DNA from 2 places in the Idiomarina abyssalis genome. Region 1 is predicted to be linked to the other one. Evidence: predicted binding sites of a transcription regulator. Region 1 holds the regulator's gene; the other holds the start of a gene.
The links. The regulator ArgR, encoded in region 1, controls arginine synthesis, uptake and breakdown. The targets are predictions, from matches to a motif close to ANTGAATANNTATTCANT.
Positions count from the first base shown of each region.

Region 2: the regulator ArgR is predicted to act here: its motif matches at 1,882-1,899, upstream of K5X84_RS11015 (aspartate aminotransferase family protein).

Region 1 is NZ_CP081832.1:448,907-460,333, forward strand. Features, by position in the region: gene K5X84_RS02210 (DUF885 domain-containing protein) at 1-1,144, opposite strand, end outside; gene K5X84_RS02215 (Dyp-type peroxidase) at 1,261-2,214, shown strand; gene argR (transcriptional regulator ArgR) at 2,190-2,663, opposite strand; gene mdh (malate dehydrogenase) at 2,851-3,783, shown strand; gene ispB (octaprenyl diphosphate synthase) at 4,353-5,324, opposite strand; gene rplU (50S ribosomal protein L21) at 5,517-5,828, shown strand; gene rpmA (50S ribosomal protein L27) at 5,844-6,101, shown strand; gene cgtA (Obg family GTPase CgtA) at 6,218-7,372, shown strand; gene folA (type 3 dihydrofolate reductase) at 7,445-7,945, shown strand; gene K5X84_RS02255 (DUF3718 domain-containing protein) at 8,057-8,431, shown strand; gene K5X84_RS02260 (alpha/beta hydrolase) at 8,580-10,031, shown strand; gene K5X84_RS02265 (ATP-binding cassette domain-containing protein) at 10,035-10,769, shown strand; gene K5X84_RS02270 (ABC transporter permease) at 10,769-11,427, shown strand, end outside.
Region 2 is NZ_CP081832.1:2,286,509-2,297,935, forward strand. Features, by position in the region: gene astA (arginine N-succinyltransferase) at 1-464, opposite strand, end outside; gene K5X84_RS11015 (aspartate aminotransferase family protein) at 478-1,683, opposite strand; gene K5X84_RS11020 (flagellar brake domain-containing protein) at 2,025-2,732, shown strand; gene K5X84_RS11025 (HDOD domain-containing protein) at 2,737-3,903, opposite strand; gene K5X84_RS11030 (anthranilate synthase component II) at 3,972-4,553, opposite strand; gene K5X84_RS11035 (putative bifunctional diguanylate cyclase/phosphodiesterase) at 4,555-6,603, opposite strand; gene trpS (tryptophan--tRNA ligase) at 6,612-7,619, opposite strand; gene rpe (ribulose-phosphate 3-epimerase) at 7,630-8,304, opposite strand; gene K5X84_RS11050 (hypothetical protein) at 8,440-8,742, shown strand; gene K5X84_RS11055 (DUF2970 domain-containing protein) at 8,742-8,963, shown strand; gene prlC (oligopeptidase A) at 8,999-11,041, opposite strand; gene K5X84_RS11065 (S9 family peptidase) at 11,177-11,427, shown strand, end outside.

The DNA.
Region 1 (11,427 bases):
CGCGGTTGGTACCTGAATAGCGGCCGGTTGTGTATTTCGGTGCTATCTCAGCCGGAACCGGAGCTATGCCATAAGGTTTACGCGGCAGGGTTTTGAAAAGCTTAGGCAGTTCACCGTCCATTTTCTTCGCTATCCAGGCTGCGTACTGTAGCAACTCTTCTGCTGTTTCCGGATAGAACTGGTCGTCGGTACGTAAAAACTCAACAAACTCGTCAAAGTCACCATCGAAGCCGGTTGCTTCAATGGCTTCCAGCATTTCACCGCGAATGCGAGCAACTTCCTGCAGACCAATTTCATGAATTTCGTCAGCGGTCATATTCAGCGTGGTGTAATGCTTAATACGGTTCTGATAAAAGTCGTCCCCATTGGGTAGCTCGCTGGCACCAATGCTTTCACGTGCACTCGGCAAGTACTCGGTAACCATAAAGGTAAAGTAGTCGTCGTAAGCTGGCATCACCTGGTCATCAATAGCGGTTAATGCATCGCTTTTAAGTTGCTCCCATTGTTCGCTATCAACAAAGCCCGGCTGGTGTGCAAAAGGAGAGAAGTAAACGCTGTCTTTAGCATCCTGCACAATGTAAGCCAGTATACTTTCTTCAAAACCGGCCATAGCGGCTGCAGGCTGGGTGTAACCTTCTTCAATCGCTTTACGCAACCAATGAGTCTGCTGCTCCATGTAACGAGGAATTGAGCGCAGTTTTGCTATGTAATTCTGGTAGTCTTCCGCCGATGAAAATGACGTATAAGAAGGCATGAAAGCTAAAGAGCTGTGAAAGCTACCTTCTGCGGTCAATGGCATATAGTGCGCATTAAAGCGGTACTCATCGACCTTGTTCTTTAAGGTGTAGTGAATCATTGCATGGTTTATCTGGTCATCCCGGCTTAGCTCGTTAAGGTTAACGGCGTTCAGCTGTTCAAGCCACTCAAAGCGTTGTTGGTAACGTTGCTCTAAGGCTTCCGGTGACATATCGGTCAGCTCGGTTTCGCTGGACTCATTCAGTCCTTCCCAGATAGTGTCAGCCAACTGATGAAACTCAGCAGCCGGAGTCTGTTGTTGAGCACTGCTACGCTGAGTTTGATTGTCTGCCGTGCTCGCACAGGCAGTCAGTCCAAGCAAACCAAAAATAAGTATCAGATTGCGCATGATTTTTCCTTGCGGTGTCATAACGAATACAGGCATTCTATAATGCCTCGTGCGCTATTTAATGTAAAAGCGAATAGAACGAACACACAAAAATAACAGTTAAACGGGAGAATAGGGTGGATAAAGCTCAGTCAGGAGTCTACGCGGAACCTAATCTGCATGGTCTGACGTTGTTTTGTCATGTCATGAGCGACGACGTTGAAAGTTTACGCCGTAAACTGGCTCGCTTTCCAGCCATTTTACGCGATCTTGACGCCCGCTTCTCAGAAGCCATGTTAACAGGCTTTGTCGGCATAGGCGCCGATTACTGGGACATTCTTTACCCACACAAGAAGCCACTTCACTTGCAGGCTTTCCCCGAACTTTCCGACGGCGACCGGGAAGCACCAAGGCACCCTTATGATCTCATCATTCAAATTCGTTGTGACCGCTTCGACGCTAACTACCTTGCCGGGCGCACATTAATTGAATGGTTTGGTTATGACATTGAAGTGGTCGAGCAAATTCGTTCCTTCCGTTATCTCGACGGCCGCGACTTGACCGGTTTTATCGATGCGCCTGACAACCCCAGAGGCATGAGCAAACGTAAGGTGGCATTAGTAGAAGAAAAAGACGATGCCGACTTTGTGGATGGCAGTTATTTGTTCGTACAAAAGTTTCGTCACGACTTACGCCGCTGGGACTACCTGGGCCCGGAAAAACAAGAGCAACTCATGGGGCGTGAAAAAGTCTCAGGCGAACGTTTATCCGAAGCTAAAATTGAAGGTGTTACACATGCAGCCAAAAGTCGTCTAGTGGACGGCAATGAACAACCCATTCCTTTACTGCGGCAGAATATGCCCTGGGGTGACCTGCGCGAACAGGGGCTGCTCGCTATGTATTTTAGTCACACACCGAAAATGGTGGTGCAGTGGCTTAAAAATCGATATTACGCCGACGAACAAGGGGCCTACGACCCCTTACTGGATTATTCGCAAGCGGTATCCAACTGCGGCTTTTTTGTTCCTTCAATGCGTTTTATGGAAGACAACAAAGAAGTAGCGGATCAGGAAGAAGGTAATACCGCCTGACTGGCAAATAACTCCCGAACCTTTTTCAGAGTAAAGTCGATATCAGCAACCTTAAGTGGTGCGATAAAAATAGTGTCGTCGCCGGCTATCGTACCAAGCACACCTTCTTTTTTACCCACCGAATCAAGCAAGCGGGCAATCAACTGAGCCGCCCCCGGGCTGGTGCGAATAATCACCATGACATCATTGTGCTGAATATCCAGTACAAGCTGGCTTAATGGTGCCTTAGTGGAAGGCACCGCTAAGTCGGGCGGTAAGCAGTACACCATTTCCTGCTTTGCATTGCGGGTACGAACCGCGCCTTGCTTACTCAACATGCGCGAGACTTTAGACTGGCTAATGTTATCAAAGCCCTCGTCTTTCAAGGCATTAACAATTTCTCCCTGTGAGCCATAACGCTCTTCGCGAAGAAGGGTTTTAAAAGCTTCGAGTAACGTGTCTTGCACCATGAGAGAGTTCAATTCCTATACTGGTTACATGCTATAATAATCCCCAGTGTACTGCATATAGATGCGCTATTCGAGTGCTGAATGTGTACCGCGCAAAGTTGTATTTTTAGTGATATTGGAGTACAGTTTTGCGCCAAATTCTGCATTTTTATGCAGTTAAAATTGACTAACAAAAACGGAGTCTGAGATGAAAGTAGCCGTATTAGGTGCGGCCGGTGGTATCGGCCAGGCATTGTCATTACTTCTGAAAACCCAGTTACCAGCAGGTTCAGAATTATCGCTGTATGACGTTGCGCCAGTAGTTCCAGGTGTAGCGGTTGACTTAAGTCATATCCCTACCGACGTGAAAGTAACAGGCTTCGGTAAAGATGATCTTGCGTCAGCATTAGTTGGCAGCGACATCGTATTAATTCCTGCCGGCGTACCTCGTAAGCCAGGTATGGATCGCTCTGACCTGTTCAACATGAACGCCGGCATCGTTAAAAACTTAGTACAAGGCGTTGCAGACAACTGCCCTGACGCTTGTGTTGGAATCATCACCAACCCGGTAAACACCACAGTACCAATTGCTGCCGAAGTCCTGAAAAAAGCAGGCTGCTACGACAAGCGTAAACTGTTCGGTGTTACTACTCTGGACGTTATCCGTTCAGAAGCATTCGTTGGCGAGCTACGTGGTCTGAACCCTGAAAACGTAAACGTGCCAGTTATTGGTGGCCACAGCGGCACAACCATTCTGCCATTGCTGTCACAAGTTGAAGGCGTTGAGTTTACTGAGCAAGAAATCAAAGACTTAACTCACCGTATCCAGAACGCAGGTACTGAAGTCGTTGAAGCAAAAGCCGGCGGCGGTTCAGCAACCCTTTCTATGGGTCAGGCAGCAGCACGCTTTGCATTGTCATTGCTGAAAGGCCTGCAAGGTCAGGACACTATTGAGTGCACTTACGTAGAAGGCCCAGGCGACAACGCTAAGTTCTTCGCACAGCCAGTACGCTTAGGCAAAAATGGCGCCGAAGAAATTCTGTCTTACGGCAAACTTAGTGCCTTTGAACAAAAATGCATGGACGAAATGCTCGACGGCCTGAAAGGCGACATCCAAAAAGGCATCGACTTCGCCAGCTAAGCTTTCAGTAATCCGCTCTTGAAAATATTGGGGCAGGCCAGCATTGGCTGGCCATTGCAGGTTATCTTTCGAAAGACGCCTGCAAGTACGTCCCTGTAAGGCTTGGGCAGCGCCATCCTTGGCGCTGCACACTTTCTCCAGATAACCCGCAATGGCGTATCGCCAATACTGACCAACCCCAATATCTGCATGCTACTTGCTGAAAGGTATGTAGTCAGGAGCTATGTTTGGACTTTCCACCTGATGTGAATATCAGGCTACCTCCAGATAACCCGCAATGACTTTTCGCCAATACTGATCTTCCCCAATATTTTTCCAGCTAGATGTACGCTCAAATGTTCCAATTGATACACAGTGTTAGCTTTTTAATTATCAGGCTAGAAGATGGTTAAAAGGGGCAGGCTGTTGGATTGTGAGCGTTACGAGTGTTGAAGGTTTCTATGGCGGAGTGTCGAAGGCCATGGATGGCCTTCGTCAAGCCCTCATGGATGAGCTCGTAGCGTCTCCGCCATAGAAACCTTCAATGCTCAAGCGAAGCAAGCCAACAGCCTGCCCCCCCAAGACATTTCTTACGCCACCCGGTCCACTGCCAGGTGGGTTAGGGTGAGAAGGGCTTGTTTGTAGTCGGAGTCCGGGAGATCGCTTAATGACTGGCGCGCTTGTTCGGCGGCTTCTAAAGCTTTATCGCGGGTGTATTGCAAAGCTCCCGTTCGTTCCATAGCCGTAAGCACGGTTTGTAAGTGCTCACGTCCGTCGCCTTGTTCAATGGCTTCGCGAATCAGCTTTTGCTCGGTTTCGTTGCCGTGCCACATGGCGTATAACAACGGCAGTGTGGGCTTACCTTCTGCTAAGTCATCACCGGCATTTTTGCCCATAGATTCGCTGTCGGCGGTGTAATCCAGTAAATCGTCCACCAACTGAAACGCGGTACCCAGGTAACGACCGTAATCGGCCAGTTGCTGCGTTACTTTTTCGTCCTGTGCGGTTAATACGCCGGCCAGCTCAGTTGCGGCTTCAAACAGCTTGGCGGTTTTTCCGTAAATGACATTGAAGTAGCTGGCTTCTGAGGTATCGGGGTCGTTACAGTTCATTAACTGCAGTACTTCACCTTCAGAAATAACGTTGGTGGCATCCGCTAAAATCCGCAGAATCCGCAGTGAGTCTAAATCGACCATTAGCTGAAAAGCGCGGGTATAAAGGAAGTCACCCACCAGCACGCTGGCTTCATTACCGAACACCGCATTAGCGGTTTTACGTCCACGGCGAAGCTCCGACTCGTCGACGACATCGTCGTGCAGCAGGGTCGCGGTATGAATAAACTCGATAATTGTCGCTAGTTTGCGGTGGTCGTTACCTTCATAACCCAGGGCTCGGCAAGCTAATATGGCAAGCAGTGGGCGTAAGCGTTTACCACCACTGTTGACAATATAGAGGCCTAACTGGTTAATTAAGGCAACATCCGATTGAAGTTGTTCACCTATTAAAGCATTTACGCCAAGCATATCGTCTTTGGCTAATGCGTTAATGGACTGCATATCCATCATAGATATCTGTTTATTTACAAAATTTAACGGAAAAGGGATGGTACACTATTTAAGGCGGCGCGGAAACTCAAAGCGCGGCAGATGGCGTAGCCTTTAAGTTCAAATAAAGGGTTGCGATCGCTGGCGGGATTACGTACAATTCGCGCCCTGATTTGAATTTGGATGCCCAATAGGGTTGTGGAGAATAATATGTACGCAGTATTCCAAAGTGGCGGTAAGCAGCACCGTGTGTCTGAAGGCCAAATCGTCCGCCTGGAAAAACTGGAAGCAGCTACCGGTGATGTAGTTGAATTCGACCAGGTTTTGATGGTTTCTGACGGCAACGATGTAAACATCGGTGCTCCGTTCGTATCCGGTGGTAAAGTGAAAGCGGAAGTGATTGATCACGGTCGTGGCGATAAAATTAAAATCGTTAAGTTCCGTCGTCGTAAGCACTCTCGTCGTCAACAAGGCCATCGTCAGTGGTTCACGGAAGTGAAAATCACTGGTATCAACAGCTAATTAAGGAGTAACGACATGGCACATAAAAAGGCTGGTGGTTCTACTAAAAACGGTCGCGACTCAGAGAGTAAACGTCTCGGTGTTAAGCGCTTCGGTGGTGAGTCTGTATTAGCAGGCAACATCCTGGTTCGTCAACGTGGTACTAAGTTCCACGCGGGAGCGAACGTAGGTATTGGTAAAGACCATACATTGTTTGCAACCTCAGAAGGCAAAGTGTCTTTTGAAGTGAAGGGCAGCAAAAACCGTAAATTTGTGAGCGTTATTACTGACTAATAACGTGAACATAAACTGAAAAGTTTCGGTTCTGAAAGCCCTGCCTTACGGCGGGGCTTTTTCATATGTGCTAGAATTTTGCACAGTATTCTCTAAGTGATAAGTAGCAAATTGCGATGAAATTCGTTGATGAAGTAGAAGTCCGCGTAGATGCGGGTGACGGCGGTAATGGTTGTATCAGTTTCCGTCGCGAGAAGTACATTCCCAAAGGTGGTCCCGACGGTGGTGACGGCGGCGATGGTGGCGATGTCTACCTGCAAGCCGATGAAAACCTGAATACCCTTATCGACTATCGTTTTGAGCGCTTCCATAAAGCGGAGCGTGGGCAAAATGGTATGGGTAAAAACTGTACGGGTAAACGCGGTAGCGATATTGTGCTGCCGGTTCCTCCGGGTACTCGCGCTACCGACGTCGACACCGGCGAAGTTCTTGGCGATTTGACGCAACATGGTCAGCGGTTAATGGTCGCCAAAGGCGGCTTCCATGGTTTAGGTAATACACGTTTTAAAAGCAGTGTGAACCGTGCTCCTCGGCAGAAAACCGATGGTACTCCGGGTGAAGTACGCTCATTAAAGCTTGAACTCATGTTGCTGGCCGACGTGGGCTTACTGGGTATGCCAAACGCCGGTAAATCGACCTTTATTCGTTCGGTTTCAGCGGCGCGTCCTAAAGTAGCGGACTACCCCTTTACCACGTTAATACCTAATTTGGGGGTTGTGCGTCCGGCACCACATCAAAGTTTCGTTATTGCCGATATCCCGGGTCTTATCGAAGGTGCCGCTGAAGGCGCTGGCCTGGGTATTCGCTTCCTGAAACACCTGGAGCGTTGTCGTTTACTGCTGCATTTGGTGGACTTAGCACCTTTTGATGAGACCGACCCTGCAGAGCAGGCACGTATCATCATCAATGAACTGGAAAAATACAGTCCTAAACTGGCAGAAAAACCGCGCTGGCTGGTCATCAATAAAGTCGACTTACTGCTGGACGAAGAAGTTCAGGAAAAAGTTGATGAGCTGGTTAAAGCGCTGGACTGGGACGGCCCGGTATTCCAAATTGCGGCGTTAGAAGGACGCGGCAGTGATGCTCTTTGTCGTGAGGTTATCTCGTACCTTGAGACCTTACCTGCACCTAGCACGGAACAACAGGAAGAAGCCGATCCAGTTGAGTTTATGTGGGATACCTACCACGAAGAAGTGCTGGAAGAAGAGCAGGATGACGAAGACGACGACGATGATGACGATCACGACGTCGAAGTTATTTATCAGAAGTAGCCTGACATTTATGTCAGGTGGGATATTGTTTCCTGGCGTAAACGTCAGGCTACGTATTAAGGGTATCGCCGAATGAAAATCTCACTTGTGGTTGCAATGGCAGATAACCGGGTTATCGGCAAAGACAATAAAATGCCATGGCATCTTCCGGATGAGTTGCAGTATTTCAAAAAAATTACTTTGGGTAAGCCAATTGTTATGGGTCGACGAACCTTTGAATCAATTGGCCGACCTTTACCCGGGCGCAAAAATATCGTTCTAAGCCGTCGAACGGATCGTTCGGAAAATCAGGACAGTCAGGTCATCTGGGTATCTGGTGTGCAACAAGCTATTGCGGCTGCAGGGCCGGTTGATGAACTTATGGTCATTGGTGGAGGAAAAATTTATGAAAAATTTTTACCGCTCGCAGACCGCCTATATGTTACTAAAATAGATCTAAATGTTGAGGGCGATACCTATTTTCCCGACTATCTCCAAGTCGCTGATTGGCAAGAGGTAGAGCGGCAAAACTTTGCCGCCGACGAGCGTAATTCACATAACTTCAGTACCCTTATTTTCGACAGGAAACGTTAATAAGAAGTTATAAATTCAGTAACTTACAACAATTTTAGGCCATTGCAGCAGGCTTGAGTTCGTAGTATCATCCCTGATGAATTTTTGAACAATCTTGTGATGGGGTTTTACATGAAAGCGATTGTATTAGGCACCTTGATGGCTGCTGTTGCAGCGACAGGCGCAACATTCTCAAAAAGCGCAGAAGCAAATGAATTAGCTTTGAGCTTGTGCACATACGTACAAGGTGACGACACCATGCGTATGCGTAAGAAACTGCGTGACTCTCGTGTCCGTGTACGTGATATCTACAGCGGCATCCAGTGTAATGGACAAAGCTTACTGCAATTCGCAATGGCGAACGGCTCACAAGAAATTGGTAGCTTCATCGTTGGTCGTCTGTCAGTAGATGAACTGCAAAGCTCAGGCGACTACGAGTGGGCTCAGTCTAACGGTCATGGCGACACTGCCATCGCTCAGGCAATTAAAGAACGCGCTGGCTTTTAATTAAAAGACTTATTGCGTATTTCAAGAGCCCGCAAACGCTGTTTGCGGGCTTTTTTACATCTTCTAACAATTCAATCAGTAACTTACCTTGTAATTCTTCCCCGTTCTCTACGACAATAGATCCGTTACGCAAACAAACGGAATCGTTATGAAACAATGGATGGCACTAGCTTTGCCGGTACTGTTATTGGGGTTAGCTCCGCTGAGCAGTTTGGCACAGACAAAAACAACCGAAGCTGCAAGCTGTTATCTTCCCGGCGTGCAGGAACAATTGCATTGTGGAACGGTGTCAGTTCCGGAAAATTATGACCAGCCTGAAGGCAAGCATATCGGCATTTATTACGCTGTACTGCCGGCAGTTCAGGAAGGCGCCAAGGCTGATCCAATGCTTATTCTCGCAGGCGGGCCCGGGCAGGCGGCGACAGAGCTTGCGCCAATGATAGCGCGAATGTTTGAGGGAGTGCGCCAGAAGCGGGATATTCTCTTAATCGATCAACGCGGCACAGGGAAAAGTCATCCGTTGAAATGCGATATCGAGCGGCCAGATGAACTCATTCGCGCTGACGATGAGCAAGACCTTGCAGAGTTGAGCCGTGAATGCCTGAAGCAATACCCTAATACTGATACAACGCAATATCACACCGTTAATGCGGTAAAAGACTTCGAACGGGTACGTGAACATTTAGGAATTGAGCAACTGAATTTGTATGGCGGATCATACGGCACCCGGGTAGGGCTTACTTATTTGCGTGAAGCTCCAGGCTCAGTTCGTACCGCTACTTTAGATGCAATTGCACCACCTCAGGTTGTTATTGGTCCTTTTGGTCAACATGGTGCTGACGCATTTAATGCCATGTTAGAAGACTGCACAGAACAAACTGCGTGCCGTGAGAAATTTCCAAAGCTTGAACAAGAATATTATGAGGTGATGGCTGAACTTGAAGCTCAGAATATCTTATTGGAAACACGTGATCCTTTGTCCTTCGAGCCTCTCGAAATTAAACTAACACCAGGACGTTTCAGTTCCATTATGCGAGTGGCTTTATACCACCCGAATACTCGTCAGCTTTTACCTTATGCTATCCATTCTGCCGCGGCAGGAGACTACCATGCCATTCTTGGACTCATGGGCGGCACCATGTCTCAAAGCAGTATCTATTTGGGGTTGATGTTGTCGGTCGTCTGTTCTGAAGACCTACCACGAGCCACACCAGAGCTGCTTGAGCAAGACGGCGACAATCAATTTATTGGCAGTCGCACCGGCGACGCCTTTGTTGATATGTGTGCGGGTTGGCGCTCATCGAGTGTACCTGGTTACTGGTCTGATCCTGTCGTTAGCGACAAACCGGTATTGTTATTATCCGGTGAGTTAGATCCGGTAACACCGCCTGAATGGGGAGAGATTGCACACCGGACTTTGCCCAACAGTAAGCACTTAGTTGCGCCAAACGCAGGCCATACCATTGCCAGCCATACATGTGCGAATCAACTTGTTGCGGATTTTATTGAGCAGGGCTCAATCGAAAATATAGATGGCAGTTGCTTAACTAAGCAGAGTCTTAAGCCTTTCGTACTGAACCAAAATGCAGCGGGGCTATAAGGGATGATAAACGTAGATGCACTAACAAAAACATTTAAAAATGTGCAAGCGCTGGATTCGCTCTCGTTTCAGGCAAAAGACGGTGAAATTACCGGGCTCCTTGGCCCTAATGGCGCCGGTAAAACCACTTGTTTGCGTATTATTTACGGATTACTGCAGGCCGATACCGGTAAAGCTGAAATTGAAGGTGTCGATGCGAATCAGAACCCCATTGATGCCCGCCGTAATCTGGGCATATTTCCCGACAAATTCGGTCTTTACGAGCGTTTGACGGTACGTGAGCAAGTGGCTTACTTCGCCGGACTTCACGGTCTTACCGGTAGCAAGCAAAAGCAAGCTGTCGAACAAGTGATAGAAAAGCTCGACATCAAAGAGTTGGCCGACAGACGTACAGCCGGTTTTTCGCAAGGCCAGAGAATGAAAGTAGCGTTGGCACAGGCACTGGTGCATAGCCCTAAGCACTTGATTCTTGATGAGCCCAGCCGCGGACTGGACGTAATGAGTACCCGTATTTTACGAGACGTGCTGCGCGAGCAGCGTGCGCAGGGTACCTGCATTCTGTTTTCCAGCCACGTAATGCAGGAAGTTGCAGCACTTTGTGACCGCGTGGTGGTTATGGCAAACGGCAAAGTTGCCGCAGAAGGAACCCCACAAGAGCTGTGCGACATGACAGGCGAGCCACAACTGGAAGATGCCTTCGTGAAGATAATTGGTACTGACGAGGGGATAGCAGCCTGATGAGTGCATTAACCTCTGTATGGAAAAAAGAATTTCGTGATGCAATTCGAGACAAGCGTTCCGTTCTGGCAGCTATGTCTTATGCTTTTTTCGGACCACTGTTAATGGCCGTGGCATTCTTTTTTCTGATTACGCAACTGACCGATAAAGCCGACATTGAAATTACTATTGAAGGTGAAGAAAACGCACCACAACTGGTTGATTTTCTTAATGAACGAGGCGTCGTCCAGAAGCAGGGTGAATGGGCAAAAACCGAAACGCCTATAGTCCTTACTTTGCCTGAAAACTGGCAGGAAAGCGTTCGTAAAGCAGAACCAGTAGAAGTGACTTTACGGGCAGACTGGTCCGCACAAAAACAGCAAACCGATATTAAGCGAGTAGAGCAGGCAGTGCAGGCTTATTCAAGCCAAATAGCCGCATACCGTTTAACACTGCGCGGCGTCGACCCACGCGTGATTCAGCCGGTACAACTGCAGAAACAGGACCTGGCAACCCGTGGCTCAAAGGCGGCTCTGATCATGGGCAGTGTGCTGGTCTTTATTATTCTGTCCGTGTTCTGGTCCGGCATGAACGTCGCCATAGACATTAGTGCAGGTGAACGCGAGCGTAACTCACTGGAGTTTCTGCTGAGTCAGCCACTAAGTACCTGGGATATAGT
Region 2 (11,427 bases), 770 kb from region 1:
TGCTTAAATTGCGCCAAAAACAACATGCGGAAACGTGACAATGTACGTCCGTTCATGTTGTGTCGGTAAGGTTCTCGCAAAAACAACGTGCATAGCTCGGAAACACCGGTGTAGTCATTACACAGAGTAAGAGTTTCCAGCGCATTATAGATATTGAGTTTCTCTGAATGATGCACAACTTTACCCAAACGGTAATGCCAGAAGGCTTCATTCAAACCCACCGCAGCTTCGATACCACTAACACCTGCAATAGTACCAGTTTCGGTATCTTCCATAACAAACAGGTAGCTTTCATCACCGGGTGTTTCAACGGTGTCTTTAGCAAAAGCTTTTTGCGCCGCATTGATACGACGCTCCAGCAGCGACTGGTCTACCGGTAAGGAAGTAAAACCATGACCGGACTCAATCGCGCACTGATATAACGCTTCGTAATCTGACGGCTTAATGGGTCTGATTAGCAACATAAAACAGCCTCAGTTATTGACCGACAACCTGAGCAACGGCTTTTTCAAAGCGCTGCAGGCCTTCTTTTACGTCTTCTTCAGAAATAACAAGTGACGGGGTAAAGCGCACGACATTAGCGCCGGCAATTAAAACCATTACGCCATGCTCCTGGCCCGCTAATAGGAAGTCGCGTGCGCGTCCTTCGTATTCTTTATTCATTGCCGCACCAAGCAATAGACCCTGGCCACGAATTTCGCTAAACACGTTATATTTTTCGTTAATTGCCGCCAGCTGCTCTTTAAACCACTGCTCGCGTTGCTTAACGCCATCCAGAGTTTCTTTGGTATTAACAATATCGAACACCGCTTCTGACACAGCACAAGCCAGCGGGTTTCCGCCGTAAGTACTGCCATGTGTACCTGGTTTAAGATGCTCTGCAATTTCAGTTGTTGTTAGCATAGCGCCAATAGGGAAACCGCCGCCCAATGCTTTCGCTGACGTCAGAATGTCCGGTGTAACACCCAACTGCTCATAAGCATAAAGGCTACCGGTACGGCCAAAACCCGTTTGCACTTCATCAAAAATGAGCAACGCGTTGTTCTGGTCACAAAGTTCACGTACCGCTTTCACAAACTCCACGTCAGGGCTAACCACGCCACCTTCACCTTGCAGCGGTTCCATCATGACAGCACAAGTGTCATCAGAAATCAGCGCCTTTAGCGCATCAATATTGTTGTAATCAACATGATCAACACCGCCAGGTTTCGGTCCAAAACCATCAGAGTATGCTGGTTGACCACCAACAGTTACCGTAAAGAAAGTACGCCCGTGGAAGCCTTTAGTGAAAGCAATGATTTTTTGTTTATGTTCGCCGTGCTTTTCAATCGCCCAGCGACGCGCCAGTTTTAATGCCGCTTCGTTGGCTTCAGCGCCTGAGTTAGCGTAGTAAACACGATCAGCAAAAGTTGCCTCGGTCAGCTTTTTCGCCAGACGAATTGCCGGCTCGTTCGTAAACACATTACTTAAATGCCAAAGCTTCTGGCTCTGTTCCTGCAGAGCTGACACCATCGCCGGGTGGCAATGACCAAGACAGTTCACAGCAATACCGCCTGCAAAGTCAACGTATTCACGACCGTCCTGGTCCCATACCCGGGCGCCTTCGCCCTTTACCGGGATCATTGATGCAGGGTTATAGTTGGGAACCATTACGTCATTAAACATTTCACGGTTTACTGTCATATTGTCTGCCATTACTCTCGTCCTTATCGCCTTAGCGAGTTAACAAAGGTGTCAACAAATTCATTTCTCAAAGTAGCCCGCTATTATGCCAAAATTTGTTCACTTTGTCTGTGATAATTCCGTTATAAATCGCTTAAAACGGGGCTTTACGCTTTTCTTGCATCAGATACGAATAGTTATGCTAATGCATGCAGAAAGAATGAATCTTTAGTCATAATTTTTTCTCAAGATAACTTGTTAAACACCTTGTAACATTTACCTACGCAAAATTGCATTGCTTTTTATTAGTACTTACCTTAGCCTGAAGTTTATTGAATGAATGCTCGGCGACAGAGAATACTATGGACAATCAGACCCCAACTCTGGAATCCCCGTCTCAACCACAGCTAAAGCTGGCTTACTTACGTCCAGGCGATATGATTGATGTAGAGTTTGCGTCCGCAGCGAAAGTACGCACAAAACTCCAGCTGGTCGGTTTTGACACCGGCAAATACCTTTTATTAAAACAGCCCAACCCCCGTACCGAAGGGAGCTACTCAGATGTTTTATTTGAGGGTAACCCGGTTATTGTCCGATTGGTTTTAGAGGGAGAGACTGGCGAGTGTATTGCGTTTAAAACGAAAATTAGAGCGGTAACTAACTTCCCGTTCAGGTTGTTGTACTTAGAATACCCTGAGCAAGTTGAGAACAGGGCGTTAAGAGCGCAAAAGCGAGTACGCACCCACATTCCGGTTGATGTCACTGCGGACAATAGCCAGGCAAGCACTAAGAAAAAGCTCGCCAGTGGCGTCATTGTCGATATCTCTTCCGCCGGATGCAGGATCGTTTTTAAAGCCACGCCCAATGAAGCCGGTAATGTTACTCATATGAATATTAAGGTGGGCATTGGTTCTGGCGCGCATAAAGAAGCACTGAGCCTTTCAGGCCAAATTATGAACCAACGCAAAGAACGAGGGATGATCAGTGTTGGAGTCCGCTTCACCGACGATGAAGCCCATATTAATAATGTATTCGACCATCTGTTGATAGACACAGAGTTTGAGTGTTAACGCTTTACTCCGGCACAACAATAGGCGGTCGCTTTAAACTCACATTATTTAAGCGCGCAATGGTGTCTGCTGTTATCGAGTACTTATTCAACAGGTGTTTACCTTCTTCCAGGCTGGCTAAGTCCACTTCTCTTAACATTCTGAATTCACAATAGGCGTTTGCCTGCGCCAGAGCTTGCGCGTAATCAGATTCATTCTCTGCGGTCTGACTTTGAGTGAAAGCTAACAGGTGTTTACTGACAGGAACGCGTTTCAACCCCCAGCCTTCAGCCACCAGGTAACTGACGTCTTTGTCCTTCTCTAACATTAAGTCGCGTAAAAAGCGCTCATCCGGAGTCAGTTTTACAATCGTATTATGCCGCTCAGGTGATTTATCGTTCACGCTTTGCATCGCAAATTCACGTTGCACGTCGTCGAATAAGCGAAGATACAGTTTGGTTAACGCTATCTTCCCAAGCTCATGGAACATGCCAATAGTATAAGCAAGTACCGGATCCCGCAGCTTACGCTCTACCGCAATGTTATGCGCTGCAATAGCCGTCCCCAAAGAGTGTTCCCAAATTTTACGACGGAACAACATGAAAGGTTGTGCAGCCGGAGGCAGCCAGTTTTGCATGATGTATGCGGGCGCTAACAGTCGCAGGTTTTCGGTGCCCACAAAACTCATGGCAACACGTAAATTATCAATTTTTACCTGCTTGTTGCGATCGATAAAAGGAGGTTGATTGACCGTTCGAAGCAACCCTGTGTGAAACCAGTCCATACCTTGCACCACTGACTCAATGCGACGCATAGAAGCGGCTTTCAGACTTAAGGTATCCAGTAGCTCTGGCAGTTTCTCAGGAAGCGGTATCAAACGTTCGCGAATGTAATCGCCGTCATCTATCGTTTTCAATGCGCGGTGGTAGATCTCTTCATGCAGTTCGTCAGAAATACGGTCAGCATAACGTTGGCGCGCCTGGGCCTTACGGTCACGTTCTTCATAGTTCAGACGCTCCACTTCCAGCAGTTTACGTAACTGCTCTTTGTCTTCCTCGTCGGTACCGTCAGCCTTTGAACGAGCTTTGCGCGCAAACGGAAAACTTATCAAATAGTTGATAAAACGTTTTTCTAAACGCAGGGCCGGGTCATTACTGCCGCCTTCCGTGGTACCCGCAAAAAAGTGGAACATATTACCTCTATATTAACTGAACTGCGGCAGCATTATGTTGAATAAATTCCACAAATGCTACTTACTGATTATCGTATATAACGTAAAAAATTCGCTAACAAATTATGGCCCTGAGCTGTCATTACCGACTCTGGGTGGAACTGTACGCCAAATAAAGGTAAGTCCTTATGCCTTATTGCCATAATCTCCATCACTCCCCGCTCGCTCTCTGTATCGGCATCAATTAAGAAATCTGTTGGCAAACTGGCGGGGCAAACTACCAAGGAATGGTAGCGCGTAACTTCAAGAGGGTTATCTAACTGTTGGAACAGTCCGTTACCGTTGTGTCGAATAACCGATGTTTTTCCATGCATCACTTTTTCGGCGCGAACAACTTTGGCACCAAATACCTGAGCTAATGCCTGGTGCCCAAGGCAAACGCCCAGTATCGGAAGCTTCTTTCCAAAGTGTTGAATAGCGGCCAAAGACACGCCGGACTCGTTGGGTGTGCAAGGTCCGGGAGATATCACAAGAGCTTTCGGAGAGAGTTCTTCAATGCCCGGAACTGTTATTTCATTGTTACGAAAAACAACAACATCTTCCCCCAATTCACGGAAATAGCGAGCCAGGTTGTGAGTAAATGAGTCGAAGTTATCAATTAGTACGATCATGCTACTGAGGCAACCGCTCGTCCAGCCAGGTTTTATAATGCACGGGTCTTGCAAAGTAAAAACCTTGCAATAAATCAGCACCATTTTCGCCAAGCAATTTAACTTGCTCGGCGGTTTCTACCCCCTCAGCTACCGAGGAAACCGACAAAGAACGAGCCATGTTTAACATTGCCATTAGCAAGCCCATGTGCTTTTCATTCACTTCCGCGAGCTGAACAAATTCTCTGTCTATTTTTAATTCAGTAATGGGTAACTGCTGAATCCTCAATAAATTAGAGTAGCCGGTACCAAAGTCATCAATTGAAAACACAACGCCCAGCTCAGCAAGACGGGCCATAGTTTGCTGCACTTTCTCGGCATCAGCTAAAAGCAGGTTTTCAGTAATTTCCATGGTCAACTGGTTCAGTGGTGCATCATACTCCGCAAAAATCTGCTGTACGGTTTCCACATAGTCACTTTGCAAAAACTCAACCGGGCTCACATTAACCGCGATATTGTCATCCAGCCCCTGTGTTTTTAATTTGTTCAGTGTAAAGGCTACCTGCTGCAGTAATTCTCTGGCCATTGGAATAATAAGCTGTAAGCGTTCTGCTACCGGAATAAACTGAGCGGGGGAAACGAGCTCACCGTTCTCATTACGCCAACGCATCAAAGCTTCTGCGCCACGAATAACGCCCTGGGTATCGACTTTCGACTGAAGCCAACATTCAAATTGCCTTTTCCCCAGTGCCGCTCGCAAGGCAACCTCGGTTTTCGCGTCGGCAACAACGGACTCGGATATTTCCGCTTCGTAAACCGCAATTTGGTCACGCCCGTTATGACGCGCATTAGAGGTGGCTGTATCAGCCAGAGACAGTAGCTCGGATGCATTCTCATCGCCGCCGCTTAAACCGACCCCAATACTTGCCGTTAAATAGTGTGTCTGAAATTTCGTTTTAAAGGGCTCACGCAGAGCGTCATGCAGTTTCCTGATAACCTCGAGGCCAGCCTGCGTAGAGTCACGCATGACTCCCACCCAAAACCTGTCTCCAAGGTCTCTTGCTATCCAGCCCGAGTCTCCAATAGTCTCTCTCAGTCTTTGCGCGATTAACTGAATAACACGATCACCTTCTTCGTGCCCATGTATAGTATTTACTCGGTTAAAATAGTCCATATTAACCGCAGCAACGACTATCGCCCGGTTACTCTCCAGGCGTTTTTCTACCAAATCGAGAAAGCGATGGCGATTCGGCAAACCCGTTTGCTCATCAAAGTTGGCCAGATACTCCAGCTTACGCGCGTTCTCTTTTTGCTCGGTAATGTCTCGTATAACACCTATATACTGAGCTTCTCCGGCACGGCTTACCTCGGTTATGGCTAAATCGATGGGAAATACTTCACCATTTTTACGTTTGCCCTGAACCTCTCGACCAATGCCGATAATACGCGCCCGACCCGTCTCCTGATAAGCTTCAATATAACGATCATGCTCCCTGGCGTAGGGCTCAGGCATGAGCATACTGACATTATTACCTTTAACTTCAGCTTCACTGTATCCAAACATCCGCTCCGCCGGAGCACTAAAGTTAGTAATGATACCTTTGCTATCAATTGTAATAACGGCGTCAATTAAATTATCCAGAGTACTGCGAAGCGCGCTTGTCTGTTCCTGCAATTGCTGCAGCCGGTGTTTTTTTTCAGTTACATCCTGAATCGCACCAAACAGAACCGTCTCACCGCTTTCTAACTGCTTAGTCACTCCGGTAATGGTCACCCAGTGGATATGACCAGCGGTGTCTTCCAGACAACTCTCTGCCGACCAGCTTCTATTGAACTCCAGACTCTGTGCAACAAGCTGTTTTATGTTTTCCCGGTACTCAGGTAAATGAAACGCCATCGCTTTTTCATAATTAATGGGCTCATTGTCGGTTATACCGTGAATCTCTCTTAACTGGCGGCTCCAATATAGGTGTTCCGTCGCCGGTTCGTACCAAAAGCTACCAATGTTAGCCATGGTCTCGACGCTGGTTAACAATTCTTGTTCGCGCTGTTCCGGAGACTCACTCACCATAATGACAATTACCCAGGGTAAGGTACAAAACCTACCGCTTTATAAACATCTGACAAAGTTTTTGCTGAGGCTTCACGTGCTTTATCAGCACCTTGCTTCATAACTTGCTGCAAGAACGCCTGATCATTACGCATTTCGTGATATCGCTGCTGAATAGGCTCAAGCATAGCAACCACTGATTCCGCTACATCGACTTTTAAATGTCCGTACATTTTGTCTTCATATTCCGGAACCAGTTCGTCAATTGATTTACCGGTAGCTGCGGACATAATGCTGAGTAAATTTGAAACGCCAGGCTTCTCCTCAGGATTAAAGTAAATGCGTGCCTGTTCATCGGAGTCGGTAACGGCTTTCTTTATTTTCTTCAGAATTTTCTTCGGCTCTTCCAGTAAGCCAACAAAGTTATTTGGATTGTCGTCCGACTTTGACATTTTCTTAGTCGGCTCCTGCAGCGACATGACCCGCGCGCCCACTTTTGGAATCATTGGTTCTGGAATGGTGAAAATATCGCCGTACAGATTATTAAAGCGCTCGGCCACATTGCGTGTCATTTCCAAGTGCTGCTTCTGGTCATCACCAACCGGTACTTCGTTTGCCTGATACAACAGAATGTCTGCCGCCATTAGTGCCGGGTAGGTAAACAGTCCCGCATTAATATTATTAGCGTGACGCTGAGACTTATCTTTAAACTGCGTCATGCGGTTGAGCTCACCCATTTGTGTGTAGCAATTGAGAACCCAGGCCAGCTGAGTATGTTCTGGAACATGCGACTGGATGAAAACGGTACTTTTCTCCGGGTCCAGGCCGCAGGCTAAATACAAAGCCAGGCCATCCAGTGTTGCCTGCTGCAGTTTTTCAGGTTCCTGGCGCACGGTAATTGCGTGCTGATCAACCAGCATGAACTTGCAGTCGTGAGTATCCTGCATATTCACCCACTGACGTAGTGCGCCAATGTAATTACCAATAGACAACTGCCCTGACGGCTGACAACCACTTAATACAATTGGTTTAGACATTCTTATTCCTCTACGAACCTGTTACCGCAGCGATTTCATCGCGCATTGTCTGGATGACACTGGCGTAATCATCCGTATTAAAAATAGCTGAACCCGCAACGAACATATCCGCGCCAGCTTCCGCAATTTCACCAATATTTGAAACCTTAACTCCACCGTCGACTTCCAGACGGATATCACGACCGCTCTCTTCTATACGTTTACGCACAGCTCTCAACTTATCCAGAGTTGAAGGAATAAATGACTGCCCTCCAAAGCCCGGATTTACTGACATCAGCAAAATCACATCGACTTTATCCATTACATGATCAAGGTAGTGCAGCGGCGTCGCAGGGTTTAGAACCAACCCAGCCTGACAACCACTTTCATGGATGAGCTGCAAAGTCCTATCAACGTGATCGGAAGCTTCTGGGTGGAAAGTAATAATGGAAGCACCGGCTTCTGCAAAGTCAGGAATAATCCGATCAACAGGCTTCACCATCAAATGTACGTCGATGGGCGCTTTGATACCGTAGTCTCTCAGCGCTTTACAAACCATAGGCCCGATAGTCAGGTTAGGGACATAATGATTATCCATAACGTCAAAATGTACAACATCGGCACCTGCACTTAATACCGCATCTACCTCTTCACCTAAACGGGCGAAGTCTGCCGACAGTATAGATGGCGCAATTAGTGGTTTCATCGTTCGTTTTCCCGACCTTGATTAAAAAAGAGCGTTATTGTAGCAGTTAACCCCGGACAAAAAAATTCGCATCGATGACTAGAATTTTTACAAAATCGCTGATAAATTGGTCAATCTAGATTTTGGAGAGGCTTTATGCGACTACTCACAATGATTACTTCACTGGCATTAGCTGCGTTTACCGCATTTGCTTTGGTGAGCCCGTCGTCTCTTATGGCCCAACAAAATGCTACCCAAAAATGCCAACAACTTATGACTGAATCCGAACAAAACAGTAATTCAACTCAGTGCCAATTAGCAGCAGAGCAAGTTACCTGGTTTAGTTGGTTAACCGGTGACAGTCGTTCGGTACAGTTCCACTTTTTCGATTTGGTTGAGTTAATCTCAAGCTCAAGCGATAGCAGCAAAAAACGTTACCAAAACGAATACACCGATTAATGTCAGATTCTTCCGATAACAAAGCACCTAAGCTCGGCATTGTCAGTATGGTTGTAAGTGTCCTGGCTGCGTTTCTGGGTGTGCAAACTGAAAAAAACCGCCAACGCGACTTCCAGCACGGAAGCCCCAAAGCCTACATAATCATTGGCGTTATTCTTACCATTTTGTTTGTACTTGGTTTAGTTGGCCTCGTTAATATTGTGATGGCGAACGTAGCCTGACGTAAATAACACCAGGCTACGGCATGACACTTCATTTACGCAGCTTTAATGCCGCTATGTCTTAGCAACGGCTCGACGCTGGGTTCGCGACCACGAAATTCCTGAAATAAGTCAGCAGCTTTACGACTGCCGCCGCGCTCCAGAATAACTTGCAGGAAGTCGCGCCCGGTTGCGGCACTGAAAATGCCTTCTTCTTCAAAGCGTGCGAATGCATCTGACGACAATACTTCCGCCCATTTGTAGCTGTAGTACCCCGCAGCATAACCACCGGCAAAGATATGACCAAAGCTGTGCTGGAACCGATTGTACTCCGGCGGAATACGTACAGAGGTCTGCTCGCGAACTTCACTCAAAATTTCGCTAATATGCGCGCCTTTGCTTTCATCAAACTCGTGGTGAATGCGCATATCAAACAGCGAAAACTCTAACTGACGCATCATTTGCATCGCCGACTGGTAGTTACGTGCCGCCAGCATTTTATCCAGCAGTTCCTGTGGTAATGGTTCGCCGGTTTCATAATGACCAGAAATAAGCGCCAGTGCCTCCGGCTCCCAACACCAGTTCTCTAAAAACTGACTTGGCAGCTCTACGGCATCCCATTCAACACCGTTAATACCAGAAAGCCCTGCCGTATCGACCTGTGTCAGCATATGGTGTAGACCATGGCCAAACTCGTGGAATAACGTCAGTACTTCGTCGTGAGTAAAGAGCGCAGGCTTACCACCCACTGGTTTACTGAAGTTACAGGTTAAAAACGCCACAGGGTTTTGTAGCTCACCGTCGGCATGAACCCGACGCCCAACAAAGTCCGCCATCCAGGCGCCGCCGCGTTTACCCTGGCGGGCATACAAGTCTAAATAAAAGCTGCCACGCAAGTGACCATCGGCGTCATGAATGCGGAAAAAGCGCACATTCTCATGCCAGGTTTTCACGTCTTTCTGCTCACTCACCGTCATGCCGAACAAGCGCTTAACCACTTCAAACAGACCATTTAACACTTGTTGTTCCGGGAAGTACGGGCGCAGTAACTCATCGGAAATGGAGTAGCGTTGTTGCTTCAGTTGCTCACTGAAATACGGCACGTCCCAGGCTTCCATTTTCTCAACGCCCTGCTCTTTGGCAAAGGCTTCCACCTCAGCGTATTCTTCTTTTGCCTGCGACATCGACTTGTCAGCTAAGTCTTTCACAAAGCCCAATACCTGCTCTGGTGACTCTGCCATTTTTGTTGCTAGCGACATTTCGGCGTAGTCATTAAAGCCAAGCAACTTAGCCATTTCATGGCGCAAAGCCAGGGTCTCATCCATCACTGCCGAGTTATCGAACTTACCACCGTTAGGCCCAGTTTCTGACGCTCGGGTTACAAATGCCTGATACATGTCCTTGCGAAGCTCCCGGTCTTCGGCATACAGCATCACTGGCAAGTAACTGGGGATATCCAGGGTAAATAACCAACCTTCTTTTTCCTGATCGGCCGCTGTTTCTTTCGCCGCTTCTTTAATGCTGTCAGGCAGTCCGGCTAAGCGACTTTCGTCCGTAATTAAGCAAGTCCAGGCGTGAGTCGCATCCAGCAAGTTGTTGCTGAACGTCGACGACAAGTCAGATAGGCGAGAAGAAATTTCAGCGTAGCGTTTCTTTTTGTCCGCGGGTAAATCGACACCCGACAAACGAAAGTCACGTAAGGTATCGTTAATGAGCTTCTGCTGAGCTTCGGTCAGTTCGGCAAATTCATCACTGTTACGCAGCGTTTCGTAGGCATCAAACAAGCCTTTGTGCTGACCAACATAAGTTGCATAGTCAGACAGCAACGGCAGGCAGCTGTCATGGGCTTCACGCAACTCAGGCGTGCTGACAACCGAGTTTAAATGCGACACCGGCGCCCACACGTGCTCTAACTTTTCATCAGCGTCGGTTAAAGGCTCAATTAAGCCGTTCCAGCTGAAATCTCCTCTCGCAAGCACGTCATCAATCGTCTGCCGGGCATGCTCTATGCACTCTTTCAAAGCTGGCTGAATGTGCTCAGGTTTAATTTGCTCAAAGTCAGGAAGCTGGCTCTTTTCTAATAACGGATTACGGCTCATTGTTACCTCAATTTTTTCAAAATGCTTACAGTGGATATTGGGGCTTTAGGCTAGTCTTCAACCACGCTTATGTGGTTTCCTGCGTTTTTTACGGTATTATCAAATCGTTAATAAATCAGAATAAAGGTAAATGTCATGTCTGACACCTCTTTTCGCTCTTTGCGTTTAATGGCAGCAGTTACGGCCATTATCACCTTAAGTGCCTGTAGTAACCTGGGTAGTACACAACCAGACGATGAATCTAAACCGGCTGAAGTTACCGGCACTAACCAGCTAACACCTGAAAAGATCTTTGCCAGCGACATCTTTAGCATTGATCGCCCCGCCCCTACGCGTTGGCTGGAAGACGGCTCAGGTTACACCACCCTGGAACAATCTGATTCAGC